3 regions of the Comamonas faecalis genome follow, and region 1 is predicted to be linked to each of the others. Evidence: riboswitches for the same ligand, from Rfam matches in the RefSeq annotation. Region 1 holds a riboswitch; each other region holds the start of a gene.
What was found. Region 1 has a riboswitch for cobalamin ahead of ABD767_RS10260 (ribonucleoside-diphosphate reductase subunit alpha). Riboswitches for the same ligand answer to the same signal wherever they lie in the genome.

Region 1 (7,543 bases):
CGTCGTCGCCGGCTTGCACATCACCACGTTTGCGCGCTACGCCCAGCTGTCGGGCCAGGTGCCGGTGGTTGGCGTGGTGCACGGGCGCTGCTTTGCCGGCAATGCTGCGCTGCTGGGCTGCAGCGACGTGATCATCGCCACGCGCAGCGCCAATATCGGCATGGGTGGGCCGGCGATGATCGAGGGCGGAGGCCTGGGGGTGTTTCGCCCCGAGGACATCGGCCCCGCGCCGGTGCTCACTGCCTGCGGCGTGATCGACCTGCTGGTCGACGACGAAGCCCAGGCCGTAGCCGCGGCGCGCCACTACCTGTCGTTCTTCCAGGGCCGCGTGGCCGATTGGAGCGCGCCCGACGCGCGCGCGCTTCGCGCCGTGGTGCCGGAAAACCGCCTGCGCGCCTACGACAGCCGCGCGGCCATGCAGGGTCTGGCCGACGAGGGCAGCCTGCTCATGCTGCGCAGCGGCTTTGGCGCAGGCATCCACACGGCGCTGGCGCGCATCGAGGGCCGCCCGGTCGGCCTGATCGCCAACAACCCGCTGCACCTGGGCGGCGCCATCGACGCGCCGGCGGCCGACAAGGCGGCGCGCTTTCTGCAGCTGTGCAACGCCCACGGCCTGCCGCTGGTCAGCCTGATCGACACACCCGGCTTCATGGTCGGTCCGGAGGTCGAGAAGACCGCGCAGGTGCGCCACGTCAGCCGCCTGTTCGTCGCCGCCGCCAAGTTGCGCGTGCCCATGGTCGGTGTCGTGCTGAGAAAGGGCTACGGCCTGGGCGCGATGGGCATGGCCGCCGGCAGCCTGCATGCGCCGCTGGCCACCATCGCCTGGCCGACGGGCGAATTCGGCGCCATGGGGCTCGAAGGCGCGGTGCGCCTGGGCTTTCGCAAGGAGCTGGCCGCCGCGGCCGAGGGCGCCGAGCGCGACGCGCTGTTCCAGAAACTACTGGCGCAGCAGTACGCGCACGGCGAGGCGCTGCACATGGCCAGCACGCTGGAGATCGACGCGGTGATCGATCCGGCCGAGACGCGCGCCTGGATCGTGCGCGCGCTGGCCGGCAGCCGGGTGCGCGAGGGCGGAGCGCGCTTTGTCGACACCTGGTAGCTGGCAAAACCCGCCCGCGCGTGAGGGCAGTGGGGCGGTGGTGGTGATAAGCTGAAAAACATTGCGCCAGACGCACCCACCACCCCCGCACAAGGAGAAAAACATGGCCGCACTGCTACCCGACGTCGACCCCGATGGCCTGCTCGAATTTTCGGTCGTCTACACCGACCGCTCGCTCAACCACATGTCCAGGCGCTTCGTCGGCGTGATGCAGGACATCCTGGGCGTGCTCAAAGAGGTCTACCACGCGCACAGCGCGGTGCTGGTGCCCGGCAGCGGCACCTTCGGCATGGAAGCGGTGGCGCGCCAGTTCGCCAACCAGAAGAAGGTGCTGATCGTGCGCAATGGCTGGTTCAGCTACCGCTGGAGCCAGATCTTCGACGCCGACAAGGGGCTGGGCGGCGGCGCCGTGGTCTGCAAGGCGCGCCGCCAGGGCGAGGGCGCGCAGGCACCCTGGGCGCCGTGCCCGGCGGGCGAGGTGGCCGCGGCGATCCGCGCCGAAAAGCCCGCCGTGGTGTTTGCCCCGCACGTCGAGACGGCCAGCGGCATCATGCTGAGCGACGACTACGTCCGCACCATCGCCGACGCGGCACACGAAGTCGGCGCGCTGATGGTGCTCGACTGCGTCGCCTCGGGCGCGGTGTGGGTGGACATGGAGAAGACCGGCGTGGACGTGCTGATCAGCGCGCCGCAAAAGGGCTGGAGCAGCTCGCCGTGCTGCGCCATGGTGATGCTGTCGGCGCGTGCGCGCGAGGCGATCGAGTCGACGCAAAGCTCCAGCTTTTCGTGCGACCTGAAGAAGTGGCTCACCATTGCCGAGGGCTACGAGAAGGGCCAGCACGCCTACCACACGACCATGCCGACCGACGCGCTGGTGCGCCTGCGCGACGTGATGCTGGAGACGCGCGCCTACGGCTTCGAGCGGGTGCGCGCCGAGCAGTTCGCGCTGGGTACGCAGGTGCGCGCGCTGCTGGAGGGCCGGGGCTTTCCCAGCGTCGCCGCCGAGGGCTGGAAGGCGCCGGGCGTGGTCGTCAGCTACACCACCGACCCGGGCATCCAGAGCGGCAAGAAGTTTCTCGACGTCGGCCTGCAGGCCGCCTCGGGCGTGCCGCTGCAGTGCGACGAGGGGCCGGATTTCAAGACCTTCCGCATCGGCCTGTTCGGGCTGGACAAGTGGCACGACGTGGAGCGCACCGTCGGCCATTTGCGCGCGGCGCTCGACCGCATGGAATGAAACGCCGCGCCGTCAGGAGTGGGCGTTGCGCTCGGCCTCCTCGGCGGCGTGGGCGTGGGCGCGGGCGATGGCCAGGATCACGTCACGCACCAGCCGCCGCTTGGGCACCGGCAGGCGCAGATAGAGGTCGAACAGCTCCCGATCCTGGTAGCCCAGGCCGGCATGTCACTGGGGTTGCTTTTCCTGTACCCGATGGGGGCTTCCCTGCGGGTCGTACAGGTCGGCCACCGACAGGTTCAGCCAGGTCGCCAGGGTGGCCAGCTTGCTGTAGTCGGGCATGGTCTGGCCCAGCAGCCAGCGGCGCAACGTAAGAAGGGAAGAAATCATGCCCAGATACACCACCGATCCGGGGGGGCCAGTGCCCGGCTCCGACGGGGCGGGCGACCACCGGGATGCCGCGCGCCGCGGCCCCTTGCCTGCGCCGCTCACGCGCGCGCAGCGCGAAGCCATGCAGGAGAACCTCCGGCGCCTGCGCGAGCTCGACCAGCACGATAGCCTGAACAGCCGCGGGAGCGCGCCAGGCACGTCGACATAGCGTCAGGCCGCCGAAGAGGGGTGCGGCCTGCCCGCGCCGCGGCTATGCTCACGGGCATGCAAGCCTTTTCCGCGGATCATGAATCGCAGCAATCGGCTGCACCCGACGAGCACGCCCGGCTGCTTCGGCGTGCCAAGCACCAGGCCACGGGGCTGCTGCTGGCGGTGGTGGCCGTCTTCGTCCTGACCCATTTCCTGCCCCGCGGCCTGGCCGTGGATTGCGTGCGCGCCGTCGCCGAGGCGGCGATGGTCGGCGCGCTGGCCGACTGGTTCGCGGTCTCCGCGCTGTTTCGGCGCATTCCGCTGCCGCTGCTGGCACGCCACACCGACATCATTGCGCGCAACCAGGCGCGCATCGGCGCCAATCTATCGGCCTTCGTGCGCGACAAATTCCTCGATGCACCGTCGCTGGTCACGATGATCCGCCGCCACGACCCGGCCGATCTGCTGGCGCAGTGGCTGACCGCGCCCGACAACGCCGACCTGCTCGGGCGCCAGGCCGCGCGCCTGGTGCGCATGCTGCTGGACGCCGTCGAAGACCAGCCCGTCGAGCAACTGCTGGTGCGGGCGCTGCGCTCGCTGGTGGGGCAGCTCGACCTGTCGCGCAGTTCGGCGGCGGCGCTGGCCGCGCTCACGCGCGAGGGGCGCCACCAGGTGCTGCTGGACGCGCTGCTGGCCCAGCTGGGCGAGCGCGTGCGCAGCGAGGGCGCGCGCACGCTGGTGGCCGATACGCTGGCGCAGTGGCTGCGCCGCGAGCATCCGCTCAAGCAGCGGGTTTTGCCCACCGAGTGGCTGACCGACAAGGGCGCGGACGCGGTCACGCATGCGGTCGACCAACTGCTGAAGAACCTGGCCGACGACCCGCAGCACGAGCTGCGCGGCGCGCTGGATGCGGCGCTGGCGCGCCTGATCGAGCGCCTGGACAGCGACCCCGACTGGCGCCGCCGGGGCGATGCGATGCGCGACTTTCTGCAAAGCGACGAGCGCCTGGCGCACTATGTGCACGGCCTGTGGCGCGGGCTGCGCCGGCGCCTGCGCGCCGACCTGCGCGACGAGGGGTCGCGCCTGTCGGCGAGCGTGACGCAGATGGGCCAGTGGCTGGGGCAGGCGCTGGCGCAGGACGCGGCGCTGCGCGTGCGCCTGAACGTGCGCCTGCAGCTGTGGGCCGCCAGCTTCGCGCCTGAGGTGGCGCAGTCGGTGGCCGACCACATCCGCGCCACCATTGCGCGCTGGGACGCGCAGGAGATGTCGCGCCTGGTGGAGCTGCACATCGGGCGCGACCTGCAGGTCATCCGCATCAACGGCACCGTCGTCGGCGGGCTGATCGGGCTGCTGCTGTTCGCGGTCGGCAATGCCGGTGCGCTCTGGGCTTTGGCGAGCGGCTGATTCCATTTCTATATCGATCGAGTACGCGAAGGTGAAGCGCAGACAGTGCTGCAGCACGACAAGCGAAGCCGACAAAGTAATCGGTTGATATATTGCTCCGGCCTTGTGATGTTTGAACTCGTCATCCCGGCGAAGGCCGGGATCCAGTGCCTTTGAGAGGAAGTCATGGATTGCGGCCTTCGCCGCAATGACGAAAAATTGCTACTTCAAAGGGCCGAATCAATAGAAATGGAATCAATCAATCGATCGCCGGCGGCAGGTCGATGGCCCCCGCGCCTGCGCTTTGCACCGACAGCAGCAGCGCCTGCACGCCGTCCCAGACGATCTCCACGCCCACGGCCAGCAGGATGAAGGCCATCAGGCGCAGAAAGACGATCTGGCCCACGTCGCCCAGGCGGTGAAGCAACTGATTGGCGTAGCGAAACGTCACCGCAATCAGCAGCCCCAGCAGCAGCGCCGCCACCAGGCCACCGGCCACATTGGCCATCGACAGCGTCCAGCTGCTGCGCGTGCGCAGGCTGGCGCCCAGCGCAATCGCCACTGCAATCGTCCCTGGCCCGCAGGTCAGCGGAAAGGTGAGCGGGTAAAACGCCTTGATGCGCGCCTTTTCCTCGGTCAGCGACTGCGCCATTTGCGTTGCGTCGTCGCTCACGGTCTGCTGTGCGTTGAGCATGCGCCAGGCAATCGACGCCACGATCAGCCCGCCGGCCACGCGCACCACGGGCAGTGATACGCCGAAGAAATGCAGCACATGCGATCCCAGCAACATCGCGGCGACGATCAGCACGAACACATGCTTGCCGATGTTCATCGACAGATGGGCGCGGCTTTCGTCGCTCAGGCCGCGCGTCATGTCCACGAAGATCGGCGCCGATGCCAGCGGGTTGATGATCGGCAGAATGCCGGCCAGCACGAACAGCAGGCTTTTGCCAAAGGCGGCCAGCAGGGGGAGGGCGATGTTTTCCATGGGCAGCGAGGGGGAAGGACGCGGCATCCAGGGCCGCAGCGCGAATGTATACCGGCAAGCCTGCCCCTTGCCTGCGTGCGCCCGGGCAGACCCGGCCAACCGTGCCGCGTGCGCACCGTGGTTTTTTGGGGAAAACCATATCTATGGTTTTTCTCGGTGGAAAAACGCTATATATTGCGTCCGTCGGTATCCGGCCGCTGCGTGCAGCGGAGGGATTGAAAAGGGAATCCGGTGCGAACCCGGAGCTGCCCCGCAGCGGTAAGTGGAATGCGACCGGCCTCAAGAATGTTCTGCGTCACCCTCGCGCGTCGGTGGCAGTGCAGATCGGGATGGGATGCAAGGCGCTTTTCTTGCCGATAGCCGCAGCTATCGGCAAGAAAAGCAACGCAGCAGACCGCCCGAGGCTGCGCTGTCACAGACCGCAGGGAGTGATGCGGGACATTCTCAGCACTGGATGCCAGCATCCGGGAAGCGAGGTCCAGTAGGTGGAGAAAGGCGCAAGCGCGCAGCCTCCGTGCCACGAGTCCGAAGACCTGCCGACACACTGCCGCCGCCGCGGCGGTGCGGGTGGCGTCTTCCGCGGGGAGGTGCGTCGCAGGCCGGGCCGACGGGGTTCGGCCGTGCGCGCGCTTTCCCCCACGTCCCCACCGGTCCTGCGCGAGGGAGCAGGTGATTGGTCTGCGCGCCGCCAGCCTGTCTGCGGTGCGCCTCCGAGGGATGCCTGCGTGCTCGAACTCATCATCAAACGCGACGGCCATGTCGAGCCGTTCACCCCCTACAAACTCAACCAGTGGGGCCAGTGGGCCGCACAGACGCTGGGCGACGCTGTCGATTGGCCCTCGGCCGTGCTCGAAGCGGTTTCCACGCTCTCGACCACCGCCACCTCGCGCGAGCTGCAGCAGCAGCTGATCCGCACCTGCCTGAACTTTGACACCTGGTCGTACAACCGCATGGCCGGGCGCCTGTATGCGACGCTGATCCGCAAAGACCTGTACCGCAACAGCCGCCCCACGGTGCTGGAGCTGCACCGCAAGCTGCAGCAGCTGGGCTTCATGGAGATGCTCGACTACTCCGCGTCCGAGTACGCGGTGATCCAGGAGTGGATCGACCATGAGCGCGACTTCGAGTACGCGCACTACCAGTTGCACACCCACCTGACCAAGTACGCGATTGCCGACCGCGTGGCCGGCGTGTACTACGAGTCGCCGCAGTTCATCTATATGCGCATGGCCATGGCGCTGGCGGTGGACCAGCCGCGCGAGCGGCGCATGCGCGACGTGCAGCGCTTCTACGAGCATTTGTCGAAGAATCGCATCAACGCGCCGACGCCCAACCACGTCAACCTGGGCACGCCGCTGCGCGGCTACGCCAGCTGCTGCCTGTACACGGTGGCCGACAACGCGCGCTCGATCGCCGTGGGCAACCACATCGCCAACACCATGACCTATATGAGCGCGGGCATTGGCGCGCACATGGCGACGCGCTCGGTCAACGACCCGGTGCGCGGCGGCGTGATCCGCCACCAGGGCAAGCTGCCCTACTACCGCGCGCTGGTGGCGGAAGTGAAATCCAACCTGCAGAACGGCCGCGGCGGCGCCTGCACCACCTACTTCCCCATCTTCGATCCCGAGGTGGATACGCTCTTGCGACTGAAGAACCCCATGTCCACCGAGGACAAGAAGATCCGCGGCATGGACTACTCCTGGGGCGGCAACCGTTTCTTCGCGCGCAAGGTGGCGCGTAACGAGGATATCTTTCTCTTCAACTGCCACACCGCGCCCGACCTCTACGGCGCGCTGTACAGCGGCGACGAGGCCGAGTTCGAACGCATCTATGCCCGCTACGAGGCCGACGAGGGCTTCGAGAAGAAGTGGGTCAGCGCGCGCGAGCTGCTCATTACCGCCAGCAACGAGTGGAACGAGACCGGCCGCGTCTACGAGCACAACATCTCGGAGATGAACCGCCACACCCCCTTCAAGGACACCATCCACAGCTCCAACCTGTGCGCCGAGATCGCCCTGCCGACGGCCGCCTACAACCACATCACCGAGCTGTACGCCGAGGACGACATCTCCTTCGTCGAAGTGCAACTGATCGACGGCACGCGCCGCGAGCTGCCGGGCAAGGCGCAGGTGGCCACGCAGCGCGGCCCGCAGTGGCCCGACGACCTGCAGGCGGGCGACGAGATCGACGGCGTGCCGATCGAGTCCGTCGTGCGCAGGAGCGCTCCCGAGGTCGCCACCTGCAACCTGGCAGGCATCGTCGTCTCCAACGTCGAGTCCGAGGAGCAGTACGCCGAGGTGGCCTACTACGCGCTCTTGAT
Region 2 (7,543 bases), on a different contig from region 1:
GTCGGGAGTGGGAACATCGTTGTCGACAATGGCGATCCACTCGGGGTCGCGCGCAATCACGTCCTCCCAGTTGCCCCGCGTCCAGCTGCTGGCGATGTCGGCAAACAGGTTCTCGCCGCCAGCGGCCTCGATCATCGCGTGCGGCATCGCAAAGCGCCCGGCGGTGATGGGAATATCGGTGCCGCTGTCGTACAAGAACACGCGCGGGCGCCGCGCCACACCGGCGGTGGCGGTGGTGATGCGCGCCAGCTCGGCGCGCTGGGCATCGACCAGCGCCTGCGCGCGCTCGGGCACGCGAAAAATCCGCCCCAACGCCAGCAGGTCGGCAAAGGTGTCTTCCAGTGCCACGCGCTCGCGTGAGCCCTGGCGGATGCACGACTCGGTCAGCACGTAGCTGGCGATGCCCAGCTCGGCCAGGCTGGCGGGCGTGACCTGGCCCTGGCGAAAGCCATACGACCAGCCGCTGAAGACAAAGTCGGCCTGCGCGCCCAGCAGTGTCTCCAGGTTCATGCTGGCACCCGACAGGTCGGGCACGCTGGCCAGTTGTGCCTGCATGACCGGCGGCAGGCGCGTGATGTCGCGCAGCCCGCCGTAGCCGGCCAGCCGGTCTTGCAGCCCCAGCGCCAGCACCATCTCGACCAGGTTGATGCCATGCACCACGGCGCGCTCGGGCGCCGTCGGATAGTCCACCACCTGGCCGCAAACGCTGGCCTGCACCGGCACCGATGCGTCGGCAGCCGGCACGACGGGTGCGGCCGGCTGTTGTGCCGGCGGTTGCGCCGACTCCTGCGCCGGTGCGCAGGCAGCCAGCAGCAGCGCCAGCGCGGCGGCCAGGCTCCCTGCTTTTGACGGAAGAAAAGCTGAAATCATGCTTGGAGAGGCGCTGCCTGCGCGGCTGTCAAAAAACCCATTCGGCCGTCACGTCCACCCGCCGACCTTCGCCGGGGTAGGCCTGCGACGCGCTGGCGCTGGAGACGGCCGAATAGGTGTAGAGCTTGTCGCCCAGGTTGCGCAGCGTCAGGCGGTAGGTCTGGCTGGGCTGGGGGCTCCAGCTGAGTGCCGCATCCCACACGGTATAGCCGGCGCTGCGGGCGGTGTTGCCGTCATCGGCAAAGCGGCTGCTGACGGCGCGCGCCCCCAGCGAGGCCTGCCAGCGGCCCATGCCGTTGTGCGTGGTGTAGTGCGCCCACAGGTTGGCGTTGTGGCGCGCCACGTTGAGTGGGCGCTTGCCCGTCAGGTCCACGCCACCCTTGATCAGTTCGTCATAACGGGCATCCACCAAGGCGTAATTGCCTTCGATGCGCCAGTGCGGCGACAGGCGCAGCGCAGCGCTCAGCTCCAGGCCTTGCGACGACTGCTCGCCGCCCTGCACCGACTTGGTTTTGTCATCGCGGTCCTGCGTGACGATGTTGCTTTTTTCGATGCGATAGGCGGCAGCCGTCCACTCGCCCTGGCCCTGCGCCCACTGCTGCTTGATGCCCAGTTCGATCTGGCGCGCCGTGGTCAGCTTGTAGGGGCGGTTGCCCAGGTTCAGCGTCAGCACGTTGGTGACGGGATCGTGGCCTTGCGAGAACTGGCCGTACAAATGGGTCTGGGCATCGAGCTTGTGCGTCAGGCCCAGACGCCACGCGGTGCCGCCCAGGTGCTTGCCAAAGGAGTCGGGGCCCACCAAATCATTGCGCTCGAAATTCGTCAGGTCACGGCGAATGCCGGCCAGCAGCAGCCAACGCTCGCTGAGCGTCCAGGCATCCTCGGCATAGAAGTCGTGCGTCGTCGCCTGGGTGCGCAAGGTGTGCAGCATCGGCGAGGTATTGGGCCAGTAGCCCAGCGACGGGTCATGGACACCGATGAGGTCACTGCCGGCGTAGTCGTTGCGGGAGAAGTTGAAGCGGGCCTTGCTCACCTCCCAGCCCAGCACCAGCTTGTGCGCGCCGGCCTCCAGGGCCGCCTCCAGCCGGTTGCCGGTCTGCACCAGATCGTGCGCGAGCTCCAGATAGTCGCCAAGCTTTATCTGCTGCGTCGCCGGCAGATAGCGGTAGGACTCGATGTTGCGCCAGTAGCGGTCGGCCTTGAAGTGGTAGAGCTCGTTGCGTACATGCAGCGCGTCGCTCACTTGGTAGCTGGCGCGCGCGCGCAGACGCTGGTCTTGAATGTGAATGGCGCTGTCGGCGGTGTTGAAGTTGCGCCCCAGCAGCTCAGGTACAAACTGCCCGCCCAACGTGGGCGCGCCAAAGTAGCGCGCCGGCCGCTGGTTGCTCACGTCAGCCAGCAGCTCCAGGCGCAGCGCGGCGCTGGGCTGCCAGCGCAGCGTGCTCATCAGCTTGGCGGTGCTGGCCTGGCTCAGCGGGCGCTCGCCGTCGGTGCGCTGGCCGTAAACGTCAAGGCGGTAGCTCAGCGTCTCGCCCAGCGGGCCGGCCAGGCCCACGCCCAGGCGGGCCGCGCCGTCGCTGCCGGCGCCGGCCAACACTTCACGCAGCGGCTCGCGCGTGGGCTGTTTGCGCACCGCGTTGACCGTGCCCCCCACGGTGCCCGTGCCGTAGACGATGGAGGCCGGCCCGCGCAACACCTCGACACGCTCATAGCCCCAGCCGTCGCCCGGATAGGGCGTGGTGCTGGACGCCACGCCCAGGCGCACGCCGTCCTCGGCAATACCAACCGAGTTGGTGCCGGTAAAGCCGCGCGAGGAAAACGACAGGCTGCTGTAGCTGGTAGCCGACAGCGGCGTCATGCCCACGGTGCGGCCAATGATGTCGGCCATGCGGCTATCGCCGCGCTCCTGCCAAGTCTGCTCGTCCACAGAGGCCAAGCTGGCCGGCAAATCCTGCGTCGCAATCCCGGTGCGGCTGCCCGAGGTCGACGGCAGCTGCAGGCCCAGGCCTGCGCTGCGCTCGCCGACGACGCGCATCGCGGGCAGCTCGGACGCTGCGGCGGCCACGCCAGGCTCGTCGGCATGCGCCAGCGGCGGCGCCAGCAGGCAGGCCAACGCGGCCGCGCCGGCCAACGGGGAATGCAAGGAAAACCGCGGCGCACGGCGCGCGGACGAACGTAGAACAGGCAGGCTGGCCATGGACTGACACCCCAGATGCTGCAGCCTGCATCGCCGGTGGTGTGCCATGGCACGCACCAGGCCGAGGGCCCCAGGCGCGCGCGCCGGCAACCACCGCTGCTCCCCGCAGGCGGCTGTTGCGCATGCCGCAACGCACCGGGACGGGCCCGGCACGGCGGCGCTCAACAGGCCGGTATCCGGGCTTGCAGCTGGCGCACATGCCATGGCATTGCGCGCCCCACGCCTCGCCTTCCCGGCGTCGCCGCGCACCTTCTCAGGTCACGTAAGACGCCAGTGGCCGGCCCGTGCGCGCAAAGCACATGGGCCGATGAAATCGTGGAAATCTGCTGACCGTTGCGGGGGCAGCCAGGGCCTTGCACCCTGTTCCCGTTGAACCCGGCGCTTACGCGCTCGGGCACCTGTTGCAGGGCAGCGAGTATAGCGGCGACCAGCCAGCGCACGAGCTGCGGCAGTCGGATGCGCGCACCCGCGCAATGTATTTACCGATGCAACAAAAAACCCGCATGTCGAGCGAGCATGCGGGTTTGATGGTCGTGGCAGGCCGTGAAGCAGCCTGTTGGAGCGGGTGAAGGGAATCGAACCCTCGTATGAAGCTTGGGAAGCTGCCGTTCTACCATTGAACTACACCCGCGAAGCCTTGCATTATAGGTGTCGACTGCGCCTGCGGCTGCCAAATCTATAATGGCCGGTTGATTTTTCCACGGGTGGCGCGCGCGTTCTCAAGTGACTTCGCGACGTGCCGTTCGTAGCCGCATAACACCATGAGCACACCGTATTTTTCTGTTGCCGACATCCGTCGCACCTTTCTGGAATTCTTTGCCGCCAAGGGCCACACGGTGGTCGAATCCAGCCCGCTGGTGCCGGGCAACGACCCGACGCTGATGTTCACCAACTCGGGCATGGTGCAGTTCAAGGACGTGTTCCTGGGCACCGACAAGCGGCCCTACGTGCGCGCGGCCAGCGTGCAGACCTGTCTGCGCGCCGGCGGCAAGCACAACGACCTGGAGAACGTGGGCTACACCGCGCGCCACCACACCTTCTTCGAGATGCTGGGCAACTGGTCGTTTGGCGACTATTTCAAGCGCGAGTCGATCGAATGGGGCTGGGAGCTGCTGACCAAGGTATTCGGGCTGCCCGCTGACAGGCTGCTGGCCACCGTCTACCACGAGGACGACGAGGCCTACGACATCTGGACCCAGGTGATCGGCCTGCCGCCCGAGCGCGTGATTCGCATTGGCGACAACAAGGGCGGCAAGTACAAGAGCGACAACTTCTGGATGATGGCCGACACCGGCCCCTGCGGGCCGTGCTCGGAGATCTTCTACGACCACGGCGACCACATTCCCGGCGGCCCTCCGGGCAGTCCTCAGGAGGACGGCGACCGCTTCATCGAGATCTGGAACCACGTGTTCATGCAGTTCGACATGAAGGAGGACGGCTCGGTCACTCCGCTGCCCGCGCCTTGCGTCGACACCGGCATGGGCCTGGAGCGCCTGGCCGCCATCCTGCAGCATGTGCACAGCAACTACGAGATCGACCTGTTCAAGGCATTGATTGCCGCCGCTGCGCGCGAGACCGGCTGCCAGGATCTGGCCAACCCGTCGCTGAAGGTGATTGCCGACCACATCCGCGCCACCGCCTTCCTGGTGGCCGACGGCGTGATTCCCGGCAACGAGGGCCGCGGCTATGTGCAGCGGCGCATCATCCGCCGCGCGATCCGCCACGGCTACAAGCTGGGGCAGAAGACGCCGTTCTTCCACAAGCTGGTGGCCGATCTCGTCGCGCAAATGGGCGACGCCTACCCGCGCCTGGCGCAGCAGACAGAGCGCATCACCGAAGTGCTGCGCGTAGAGGAGGAGCGCTTCTTCGAGACACTGGCGCACGGCATGGAAATCCTGGACGGCGCGCTGGCAGGCGGCGCCCGGGTGCTGGCCGGCGACGTGGCCTTCAAGCTGCACGACACCTTCGGCTTTCCGCTGGACCTGACGCAGGACGTCTGCCGCGAGCGCGGTGTGGCCGTGGACGAGGCCGGCTTTGACGCCGCGATGCAGCACCAGAAGGAGCAGGCGCGCGCGGCCGGCAAGTTCAAGATGGATCGCGCGCTGGAGTACGGCGGCGCGGCCAACACCTTCACCGGCTACGAGCACCTGGCCGAGAGCGCCAAGATCGTCGCGCTGTACCTGGGCGGCGTGAGTGTGGCCACGCTGGATGCGGGGCAAAGCGGCGTCGTCGTGCTCGACACCACGCCGTTCTATGCCGAAAGCGGCGGCCAGGTGGGTGACCAGGGCCAGATCTCCACGCCGGTGGCGCGCTTTGACGTGGCGGACACGCAAAAAATCAAGGCCGACGTGTTCGGCCACCACGGCGCCGTTGCGCAGGGCCAGCTGAGCGTGGGCGACAGCGTGCAGGCGCAGGTGGACACCCGGCTGCGCGCCGCGACCATGCGCAACCACAGCGTGACTCACTTGATGCACAAGGCGCTGCGCGAGGTGCTGGGCGGGCATGTGCAGCAAAAGGGCTCGCTGGTCACGCCCGAGCGCACGCGCTTCGACTTCACGCACAACGCACCGGTCACGCCCGCGCAGATGCGCGAGATCGAGCGGCGCGTGAACACCGAGATCCTGGCCAACAGCGCCACGCAGGCGCGCGTGATGGATATCGAGAGCGCGCAGAAGACCGGGGCGGTGATGCTGTTCGGCGAGAAGTACGGCGAGAGCGTGCGCGTGCTCGACATTGGCACCAGCCGCGAGCTGTGCGGCGGCACCCACGTGGCGCGCACCGGCGACATCGGCCTGTTCAAGATCGTCGCCGAGGGCGGCGTGGCCGCCGGCATCCGCCGCGTGGAAGGCGTGACCGGCGAGAACGCGCTGGCCTATCTGCAGTCGCTGGAAGACACGGTGGACGGCGCCGCCGCGGCGCTCAGGGCGCCCGCGGCCGAGCTTGCCGGGCGCATCGGCGCAGCGCTGGAGCACATCCGCTCGCTGGAAAAGGAAGTCGACGCGCTCAAGGGCAAACTCGCCGCCAGCCAGGGCGACGAACTGGCCGCACAGGCCGTTGAAGTGAACGGGCTGAAGGTGCTGGCCGCCACGCTGCAGGGCGCCGACGCAAAGACGCTGCGCGAGACCATGGACAAGCTCAAGGACAAGCTGAAGGCCGCCGCCATCGTGCTGGCCGCCGTCGACGGCGACAAGGTGCAGTTGGCCGCCGGCGTGACCAAGGCCGAGACCGCGCGCGTCAAGGCGGGCGATCTGGTCAACTTCGTCGCCAGCCAGGTCGGTGGCAAGGGCGGCGGCAAGCCCGACATGGCCATGGCCGGCGGCACCGACGCCAAAGCGCTGCCGCAGGCGCTGGCCAGCGTGCAGGGCTGGGTGGCGCAGCGCCTGGGCTGAGGCAAGCGCCGGAATTGCCGGCCCCGGGGCTTGGCGCCCCGGGTCTGCCTGGACTTGAAGTCCAACTTCAGATGAGGACTTGAGCACTGCCGTGGACAGCACACCTGCTGGCACGCGAGAAAGCAAACGGTGCGCGCGCCGCAGCGCCTCGCGTTGCCGCGAAGGTGCACGCCGCACGCGAAGCGCTGGCCCAGCATGACGGGTTGATGGCGCAGCGCGCCACGGGCCATGCGCAAGCAACACGACGTGCTTGGCAGCACGCCAGGCCATCCATGCCGCAGCGAACGGGCTGCAGGGTGCGTTGGTGCAGCTTCTCGCGGCAGACCACCCGCCAATCGAACACCTCAGCGCAGCGCTTGTTTAGGGCCCAAGGCCAAACGCCCCTGGAAAAGAAAAACGGGCTACTGCATTTCTGCTGTAACCCGTTGATTTCATTGAGAAAAAATGGTCGGCGTGGCGGGATTCGAACTCGCGACCCCTTGCACCCCATGCAAGTGCGCTACCAGGCTGCGCTACACGCCGACAAGACTTAGATTGTATAGCGGAAAATCACTCGAAAAACAAAAGCGACCTGATTTCTTCCAGCTCTCTGCGCAGTTCGGCCGAGTCCAGCGCCAAGGGTGTGCGTTCTGCCATGTTCGCCGCATCGAGGGCCGCGTCGCCGCCCTGCTCGTGCCCGGCGCCCGGCTCCTGGTCGACCTCCTGCAGGCGGTTGCGCGCGCCGCTGATCGTGAAGCCCTGCTCGTAGAGCAGGTCCCGGATGCGGCGAATCATCAAGACCTCGTGGTGCTGGTAGTAGCGCCGGTTGCCGCGGCGCTTCATCGGGCGCAGTTGGGTGAATTCCTGCTCCCAGTAGCGCAGCACGTGGGGCTTGACCGCGCACAGCTGGGCGACCTCGCCGATGGTGAAGTAGCGCTTGGCAGGAATGGGAGGCAGCACCGGGTGGGTCGTCATCGTCGTGCAGGGGCAGGCGCAACAAAACGTTGAAGGTTAGCGCAGACCCGGGCAATCGCCAAACCCGGCGCACCCATATGCATCACTCGTCCGACAGGCCTTGCTGGATCTGCTCCTTGAGTTTGTTGCTGGC
Region 3 (7,543 bases), on a different contig from region 1:
TGCCATACGGCTGCTGCCCGACGTCCATGGCTCGCGCACCGCCATGCACGCGGTCAACGTGATGGTGCTGTCCACCATGCTGGCCAATGCGCTGGGCGAGGCAGCGCAGGCATTGCGCGGCGTGGCCGCGGCCGCGCTGCAGCATGACCTGGGCAAGATGCTGCTGCCGCTGCACATCGCCGAGCCCGGCACGGCGCTGGCGCCGGCCGACCTCAGGCGCTATGAGGAGCACGTAGCCTTTTCGGTTGACCTGTGTGCTCGCATGGGCTGGGACGAGGAGGTGCTGCAGGCCATTGCCCAGCACCATGAAATGGCCGACGGCAGCGGGTTTCCGCGCCGTCTGCGCGACCAGGACATGCGCCTGTGGGGCAAGATCGTGGCCGTGGTCAATGCCTACGACCGCCTGTGCAACCCGTTGCATGGTCGCCAGTCGCTGACGCCGCACAACGCGCTGGCGCAGATGTATGCCCGCGAGCGCTCGCGCTTCGACCCTTGGGTGCTGGAGGTGTTCATCCGCATGATGGGCGTCTACCCGCCGGGCTCGCTGGTGCAGCTCACTGACGAACGCTACGCGCAGGTGGTGCTGGTCGATGCGCGCCATCCGCTGCGCCCCAGCGTGCTGGTGTTCGATCCAGCCCTTGGTGAAGACGAGGCGCGCACGCAGCTGCTCGATCTGGCGCAAGCCCAGGGCCTGGGCATCGTGCGCAGCCTCAAGCCCGAGCAACTGCCGCAGCACATGCTCGAATTTTTCGCGGTGCGGCAGTATTTTTGCTATTTCTTTGAAAATGTCCGCACCGATCCGCCAGAGGAGGGCAAGGCGCCATGACCCGCGCGCAGTCCGCCTTGCCATGGCGCAGCATCGTTGACAGCCTGGACGTTGCCGCGTGGCTGATCAACGGCGGCGACCTGCGCATTTGCTACGCCAATGCCCAGGCAGCCCAGCTGACCGGGCGCGACCTTGACGCCATGCAGGGCCTGGCGGTGCGCGAGCTGGCGATCACGCCCGAAGACCTGGTCTTCTGGGGCCAGGATCTGGCCGAGATCGGCCGCGGCATCCATTCGCGTACCGTGGTAGAGCACCGCGGCAACCATGGCCTGGTGCCAGTGCAGCGGCGCGTCGTGCGCCTGGACGCCCCGCCGGCCGATGGCGGGCCCTGGCTGTTGATGACCATGCTCGGCATCACTGCGCTGCAGCGCAGCGAGCAGGATCTGGAGGCGGTGCAGTCCGAGCTCAAGGCCACGCTCGACTCGGCCGCCGACGGCGTGCTCAGTTGCAATCTGGACGGCAGCATTCGCGTGTTCAACGAGCGCCTGGTGCAGATTTGGAAGCTGCCGCGCGCACTGGTGCGCAAGCGCAACACCCCAGCCATGAGCGCGTTCATGCGCGAGCAGGTGCCCGACCCCCAGGCCTATGAGCAGCGGCTGACCGAAATCACGCTCGACCCGCTGCACGAAAGCCATGACGTGTTGCACTTGAACGACGGCACGATCGTCGAGCGCCGCTCGATGGCGCAGCGCGTCAAGGGGCGCGCCGTTGGACGCATCTTCACCTTTCGCGACATCACGCAGCAGTTGCAGGATCAGGCCGACCTGCGCCTGGCGGCGCAATCGTTCGAGTCCAGCCTGGACGCCATTTTCATTGCCGACGCGCGCCACCAGGTGGTGCGCATCAACCCCAGCGGAGAACAACTGCTGGGCCAGTTTGCACAAGAGGTGCTGGAGCGCCCGGCCATCGATCTGCTGTGCGATGCGCGCTCGTCCAGCGCCTTCATGGCGCAGGTCGAGCAGCAATGGAAGGACTGCGGCGTCTGGAAGGGTGAACTGCACCTGCCGACGAGCGACGGCACGCCCTGCGTCGTCTGGCTGTCGTGGGTGGCGCTGCGCGACGCGACCGGGCGGTTGACGCAAAGCATCGGCTTTCTGCGTGACCTGACCGCGCAGCACGCGGCGCAAAAACGCATCGAGGAGCTGGCCTACACCGACGTGCTCACCGGCCTGCCCAACCGCCTGATGCTGCGCCAGCGGGTCAACACCGCGATCGAGCAGGCCCGCAGCCAGGGCCAGAGCTTTGCCATCTGCTTTCTGGACCTGGATCGGTTCAAGATCGTCAACGACTCGCTGGGGCACACCTTTGGCGATCGGGTGCTCAAGCTGGTCGCACAGCGCCTGCAGACCTGCCTGCGCCCGGTGGACATGCTGTGCCGGCTGGGCGGCGACGAGTTCGTGATCTATTTGCACGGCGCGGGCACCTCGGTGGCGCAAAAAGTGGCCCAGCGCGTGCTGGAGACCATGAGCTACCCGTTCATGCTCGACGAGCTCAAGTTCTCGGTGCAGTGCAGCATGGGCCTGAGCCTGTACCCCACCGACGGCGAGACGCTGGACGACCTGATCAAGCAGGCCGATATCGCGATGTACCGCATCAAGGAGCGCGGGCGCGGCAACTACGGCTTCTACCAGCCGCAGATGAACGCCGACCTGCTGCCGCGCATCAAGCTCGAACACGCGATGCGCCAGGCCCTGGGTCAGGGCCACATGCGGGTGCACTACCAGCCCCAGGTCAGCCTGACCAGCGGCGACATCGTTGGCGCAGAGGCGCTGCTGCGCTGGACCGATCCCGAGATCGGTGCCATCGCGCCCAGCGTGTTCATCCCGTTGGCGGAGGAGTCGGGCTACATCGTCACGCTGGGCGAGTGGGTGATGGAGCAGGCCGTGCAGCAGGCGCTGCACTGGCTGCAGGCGGGCACGCCGCTGGCGGTGTCGGTCAACGTCTCGGCGCTGGAATTTCGCCAGCCCGGCTATGTCGAGCGCGTGGCCCGGCTGCTGGCCGCTGCCGGCCTGCCGGCCTACCTGCTGGAGCTGGAGCTGACCGAGAGCATTCTGCTGCAGGACGCACAGGAGATGGAGCACCTGCTGAGCGCCCTGGCGCAACTGGGCGTGGGGCTGTCCATCGACGATTTCGGCACCGGCTACTCAAGCCTGGCCTACCTCAAGCGCCTGCCCATCTACAAGCTGAAAATCGACCGCTCCTTCGTGCAGGGGCTGGCCGAAGACGGCGACGACCTGGTCATCGTGCAGGCCATTTTGAACATGGGCAGCGCCCTGCGCATGAAGGTGGTGGCCGAAGGCGTCGAGACCGAAGCGCAGCGCAAGATCCTGCAGGACATGGCCTGCGACAGCTTCCAGGGGTTTCTGTGCGCGCCGGCGCTGCCTGCGGCAGAACTGGGCGTCAAACTGCGCGCCACCTGCCAGCAAGGGTAGCTGGCGCTCAAAAAAGGGAAGGTGTCTGCGGAAGGTGCCGGGCCGTCATCCTGAACCGGGGGTTCAGGTGGGTCCGGGCAGCTAGGCGTTGGGTTCATCTGACGCGAGATGATCACGCCCGCCAGGCGATGTACCAGACCCGAGCTCAAGGAGCATTGGTTCAAGGAACTATAAAGCCCGGCAACTCCGCAGACGATTTCATTGTAAGCCCTGCCGGCGGCAAATTCATCCGCCGCGTGCCCCCGATTCGCAGTGCAACATGGGCCGAAAAGGCCAGCCGCCTACAGCAGGCGCCCGTCGTCGCCCAACACCTCGTCCAGGCGCGCGGCCAGTGCTTGCAGCCGCGCGCCGTCTTCAGGCGCCAGCGCGTCATCGTCGCGCGGCGCCGGGGCGGGCGTACTGGCCGCCGCCGCGTGCTGGTCGGCAATCTCGAAAGCCAGATTGAGCGCCGCCAGCACCGCGATGCGCTCGCGTGCACGTACCTTGCCCGCGTCGCGGATGCGCGTCATCGCCGTATCCACGCGCTCGACCGCCTCCAGCAGCCGCGTCTCCTGCCCCTCGGGGCAGGCCAGAAGATAGCTTTGCTGCAGGATCTGCACTTCGATCTGTCGGGACGTCATGGCTGCTGCTCCTGATCCTGTGAGGCGCTGGGCAGGCGCTCGATCAATGTGTTGATGCGCGCGCGCGCCGCCTGCAGGCGCGACCTGAGCGAGTCGCGCTCCTGCGTCAGCGTTGCCACCTGCTCGGACAGCAGCGCATTGGTGCGCTGCAACTCGGCGTGGCGCAGCAGCAGGCGCTCGATGCGCTCGGCGACCTGATCGATGGGAGAGGGTGAGGCCATAGGGCCGGTATTGTAAGAGCGTGCCGAGATTGTCAATGCGCTCCAAGGAAGTGGCGCGCCAGACAGCGATAGAATCGCCGGCGTTGGTGCTCGCGGTCGTGGTTCACACGCCGCAGTTCAACGGGAAGCAGGGAGGTAGCCACCGCCACGGTGGCGCCGAGCCTGCGCTGCCCCCGCAACGGTCAGCGAACGGATCGCACCGGTCCACCCTCCAGCAACACAGCCACTGAGCGCCTTGAACAAGTGCTTGGGAAGGCGCTGCCAGGGCGTTTCGCCAGCCCGGATACCGGCCAACACGGTGGTTTTGACGCGCCTGTCTGCAAGCGCGACGAGGCCGTGGTGCCCAGATGCCGACGGGGAGGTCGGTGGTGGCGACGATTCTTATTTATTTCCCATGTCGATTTCTCGTTCCATTCCGATGCGCATGGCCGCCCTGCCTTTGGCGCTGTGCGCTGCCGTGGCAGTCCAGGCGCAGACCCAGGTGGCGCTGCTCACGCCCGCCAGCCAGTTGCAGGAGACCGTGGTGACCGCCACGCGCATCGCGCAACCTTTGACCGACGTCGTGGCCGACGTGTCCATCGTCGACCGTGAAACCATAGAACGCAGCGGTGCCACCGGCCTGGTGGACGTGCTGGCGCGGTTGCCGGGTGTGCAGTTCGTGCGCAATGGCGGGCCAGGCACCAGCTCCAGCCTGTACCTGCGCGGCGCGTCCACCAACTACACCGCCGTGTACGTCGACGGCATTCGCATGGATTCCCAGGCCGGCAGCGGTGGTGCGAGCTGGGAGGCTTTGCCGCTGTCGATGGTCGATCGAATCGAAGTGCTGCGTGGCCCCGCCGCAGCGGTGTATGGCTCGGATTCGATTGCCGGTGTCGTTCAGATCTTTACCAAGAAGGGCGAGGCCGGCATGGCGCCCTATGTGGGTGTTGGCGCGGGATCGCACGGCACTTGGCGCGGCGAGGCGGGCGTGAGCGGCGCCACGGGCGCGTGGGACTACGCGCTTGGCGTGGCGCGCGAGACCAGCAAGGGCTTTGACAGCAAGACCAACGCTGGCCACAACCCCGACCGTGACGGCTACCGCAGCACCGCCGCCAACGGCCGCCTTGGCTTTCAAATCGACGACGCGCACCGGCTGGAAGGCTCGTTGCTGTACAACGACACCAACAGTGGCTATGACACCAGCGCCGCCGATGACCGCAACCTGCGGCGCACCCAGGCGCTGGGCTTGAACTGGCAGGCGCGCTGGACGGAGCACTACAGCACCCGCCTGTCTGTTTCCGAGTCGCGCGACCGCTATGAAACCCGGCCCTCGCCCTATTTGACCGAGACCCGCCTGCGCGGCTACCTCTTCCAGAACGACTGGCACTTCGGCATTCACCAGTTGAGCGCGACATTGGAGCGGCGAGAAGACCACCTGGAGAGCACATCGATCGACCATGATCGTCAACGTGCGCAAAACGCGCTGGCGCTGGGCTATGGCCTGCGTACCGGCGCCCATACGCTGCAGCTCAATGCACGGCATGATCGCGACAGTGAATTTGGCGGCAAGACCACGGGCAGTGCCGCCTATGGCTATGAGTTCGTCAAGAACTGGCGCGCCACGGCCTCGGTGGGCACTGCGTTCCGGGCGCCTACGCTGTATCAGCGTTTCAGCGACTACGGCGATGCCACGCTGCAACCCGAGACCAGCCGCAATGCAGAACTGGGATTGCACTGGCAGGACGGTGTTCATGGCGTGTCGTTGACGGCCTACCGCAACAGGGTCAGCAACCTGATCAATTATGTTTCGGGGCCGGGGCCGTGCCCGGGGGGGAGTGCTGGCATGTACCCGGGTTGCTATGCCAACGTAGGCAAGGCGCAACTGGAGGGCGTAACCCTGGCCGGAGCGACCAAACTGGGCCAGGTTCTGCTGCACGGCTCGATCGACTGGCAAAACCCCCGCGACCGTGACACGGGCAAGCTGCTGGCGCGCCGTTCCAAGCGCTATGCCACGTTGGGCGCCGAAACGGCCCTCGCAGGGTGGAATCTGGGTGGCGAGTGGCAATTGGCCAGCCGTCGCTATGACAACCCGGCGAATACGACGGTGCTTGGGGGTTATGGGATGCTCAACCTGAGTGCCTCCACCCGCCTCGCGCGCGATTGGCAGCTGGTGGCGCGCGTGGACAACCTGAATGACCGCGACTACGTGCTGGCCAAGGACTACGCCACCGCAGGCCGCACCTTCTACGTCGGCCTGAAATGGGCGCCGCAGTACTGACGCGGCATTGAAGACGCGATGACCATCTCAGCCCGCTGCCCCGCCCTGGTGATTGCCGCCTGTGCCTCCGGCCAGGGCAAGACCACCGTCACCGCCGCGCTGGCGCGCCTGCACGCGCGGCAGGGGCGGCGCGTGCGGGTGTTCAAGTGCGGGCCGGACTACCTCGACCCGCACTGGCACCAACTGGCCAGCGGCGCGCCGGTCGAGCAGCTCGACCTGTGGATGACCGGCCCCGAGGACTGCGCTGCGCGCCTGCATGCTGCGGCGCGCGAGGCCGACCTGATCCTGGTCGAGGGCGTGATGGGCCTGTTCGACGGCGCGGACAGCGTGGCCGATTTGGCAGAGTATTTCGGCATGCCGGTGCTCGCCGTGGTCGATGCACAAGCCATGGGCGGCACGCTGGGTGCCATCGTCCATGGCCTCAAGACCTACCGCGCCGGCCTGCCCTGGGCCGGCGTGCTGGCCAACCGTGTGGCCGGTGAACGCCACGCTCAGATGTTGCGCGATGGCCTGAAGGATGGCGCCGACTGGCTGGGCGCATTGCCTCGATTGGCGGGCGAGGGCGGCGGGCCGCTGCTGCCCGAGCGGCACCTGGGCCTGGTCGCGGCGCACGAGCTGCCCGATGCGCTGGAGCGCCTGGACGCCGCCGCCGACGCGCTGGCCGCCACGCCGCTGGGCCGGATGGACGCGGCGGCGCTGCAGTGCTTTGCGGTCGATTTCGCGCCGCAGCCGCCGGCCGTCGTACCGCCGCTACTGGCCGGGCGCACCGTGGCGGTGGCGCGCGACGCGGCCTTTGCCTTCATCTACCCGGCCAACATCCAGACCCTGGAGCGGCTGGGCGCCCGCGTGGTGTTCTTCTCGCCGCTGGCCGGCGACCGCCTGCCGGCGTGCGATGCGCTGTGGCTGCCTGGCGGCTATCCGGAGCTGCACGCCGCGCAGATTGCCGCCAACGCCACGTTGCAGCAGGACCTGCGCGTGCATGTTGACGCAGGCCGGCCGGTGTGGGCCGAGTGTGGCGGCATGCTGGCGCTGGCCGAGTCGATCGCGCTGCCGGACGGCCACGTGCAGCCGCTGTGGGGCCTGCTGCCCGGGCGGGCCGTGCTGCAGCAGCGCCTGGCGGGGCTGGGGCCGCAGCAGCTGGCGCTGGATGCGGGCGTGCTGCGTGGCCATACCTTTCATTACGCGAC

Region 2: it holds a riboswitch for cobalamin, as region 1 does, so the genes downstream of both, ABD767_RS12265 (TonB-dependent receptor) here and ABD767_RS10260 (ribonucleoside-diphosphate reductase subunit alpha) in region 1, are expected to answer to the same signal.
Region 3: it holds a riboswitch for cobalamin, as region 1 does, so the genes downstream of both, ABD767_RS00260 (TonB-dependent receptor domain-containing protein) here and ABD767_RS10260 (ribonucleoside-diphosphate reductase subunit alpha) in region 1, are expected to answer to the same signal.

The regions. Positions count from the first base shown of each region.
Region 1 covers NZ_BAABBP010000016.1:33,243-40,785, reverse strand. The annotation lists gene ABD767_RS10285 (acetyl-CoA carboxylase family protein) at 1-1,099, shown strand, start outside; gene ABD767_RS10280 (aminotransferase class V-fold PLP-dependent enzyme) at 1,203-2,333, shown strand; gene ABD767_RS10275 (hypothetical protein) at 2,499-2,660, opposite strand; gene ABD767_RS10270 (DUF445 domain-containing protein) at 2,925-4,253, shown strand; gene ABD767_RS10265 (MarC family protein) at 4,492-5,220, opposite strand; cobalamin riboswitch at 5,388-5,636, shown strand; gene ABD767_RS10260 (ribonucleoside-diphosphate reductase subunit alpha) at 5,946-7,543, shown strand, end outside.
Region 2 covers NZ_BAABBP010000023.1:7,544-15,086, forward strand. The annotation lists gene ABD767_RS12260 (ABC transporter substrate-binding protein) at 1-870, opposite strand, end outside; gene ABD767_RS12265 (TonB-dependent receptor) at 899-3,013, opposite strand; cobalamin riboswitch at 3,218-3,484, opposite strand; tRNA gene ABD767_RS12270 (tRNA-Gly) at 3,625-3,698, opposite strand; gene alaS (alanine--tRNA ligase) at 3,829-6,456, shown strand; tRNA gene ABD767_RS12280 (tRNA-Pro) at 6,902-6,978, opposite strand; gene ABD767_RS12285 (MerR family transcriptional regulator) at 7,006-7,410, opposite strand; gene ABD767_RS12290 (integration host factor subunit alpha) at 7,493-7,543, opposite strand, start outside.
Region 3 covers NZ_BAABBP010000001.1:50,459-58,001, forward strand. The annotation lists gene ABD767_RS00240 (cyclic di-GMP phosphodiesterase) at 1-826, shown strand, start outside; gene ABD767_RS00245 (EAL domain-containing protein) at 823-3,258, shown strand; gene ABD767_RS00250 (cell division protein ZapA) at 3,540-3,878, opposite strand; gene ABD767_RS00255 (cell division protein ZapB) at 3,875-4,099, opposite strand; cobalamin riboswitch at 4,167-4,408, shown strand; gene ABD767_RS00260 (TonB-dependent receptor domain-containing protein) at 4,494-6,356, shown strand; gene ABD767_RS00265 (cobyrinic acid a,c-diamide synthase CobB) at 6,375-7,543, shown strand, end outside.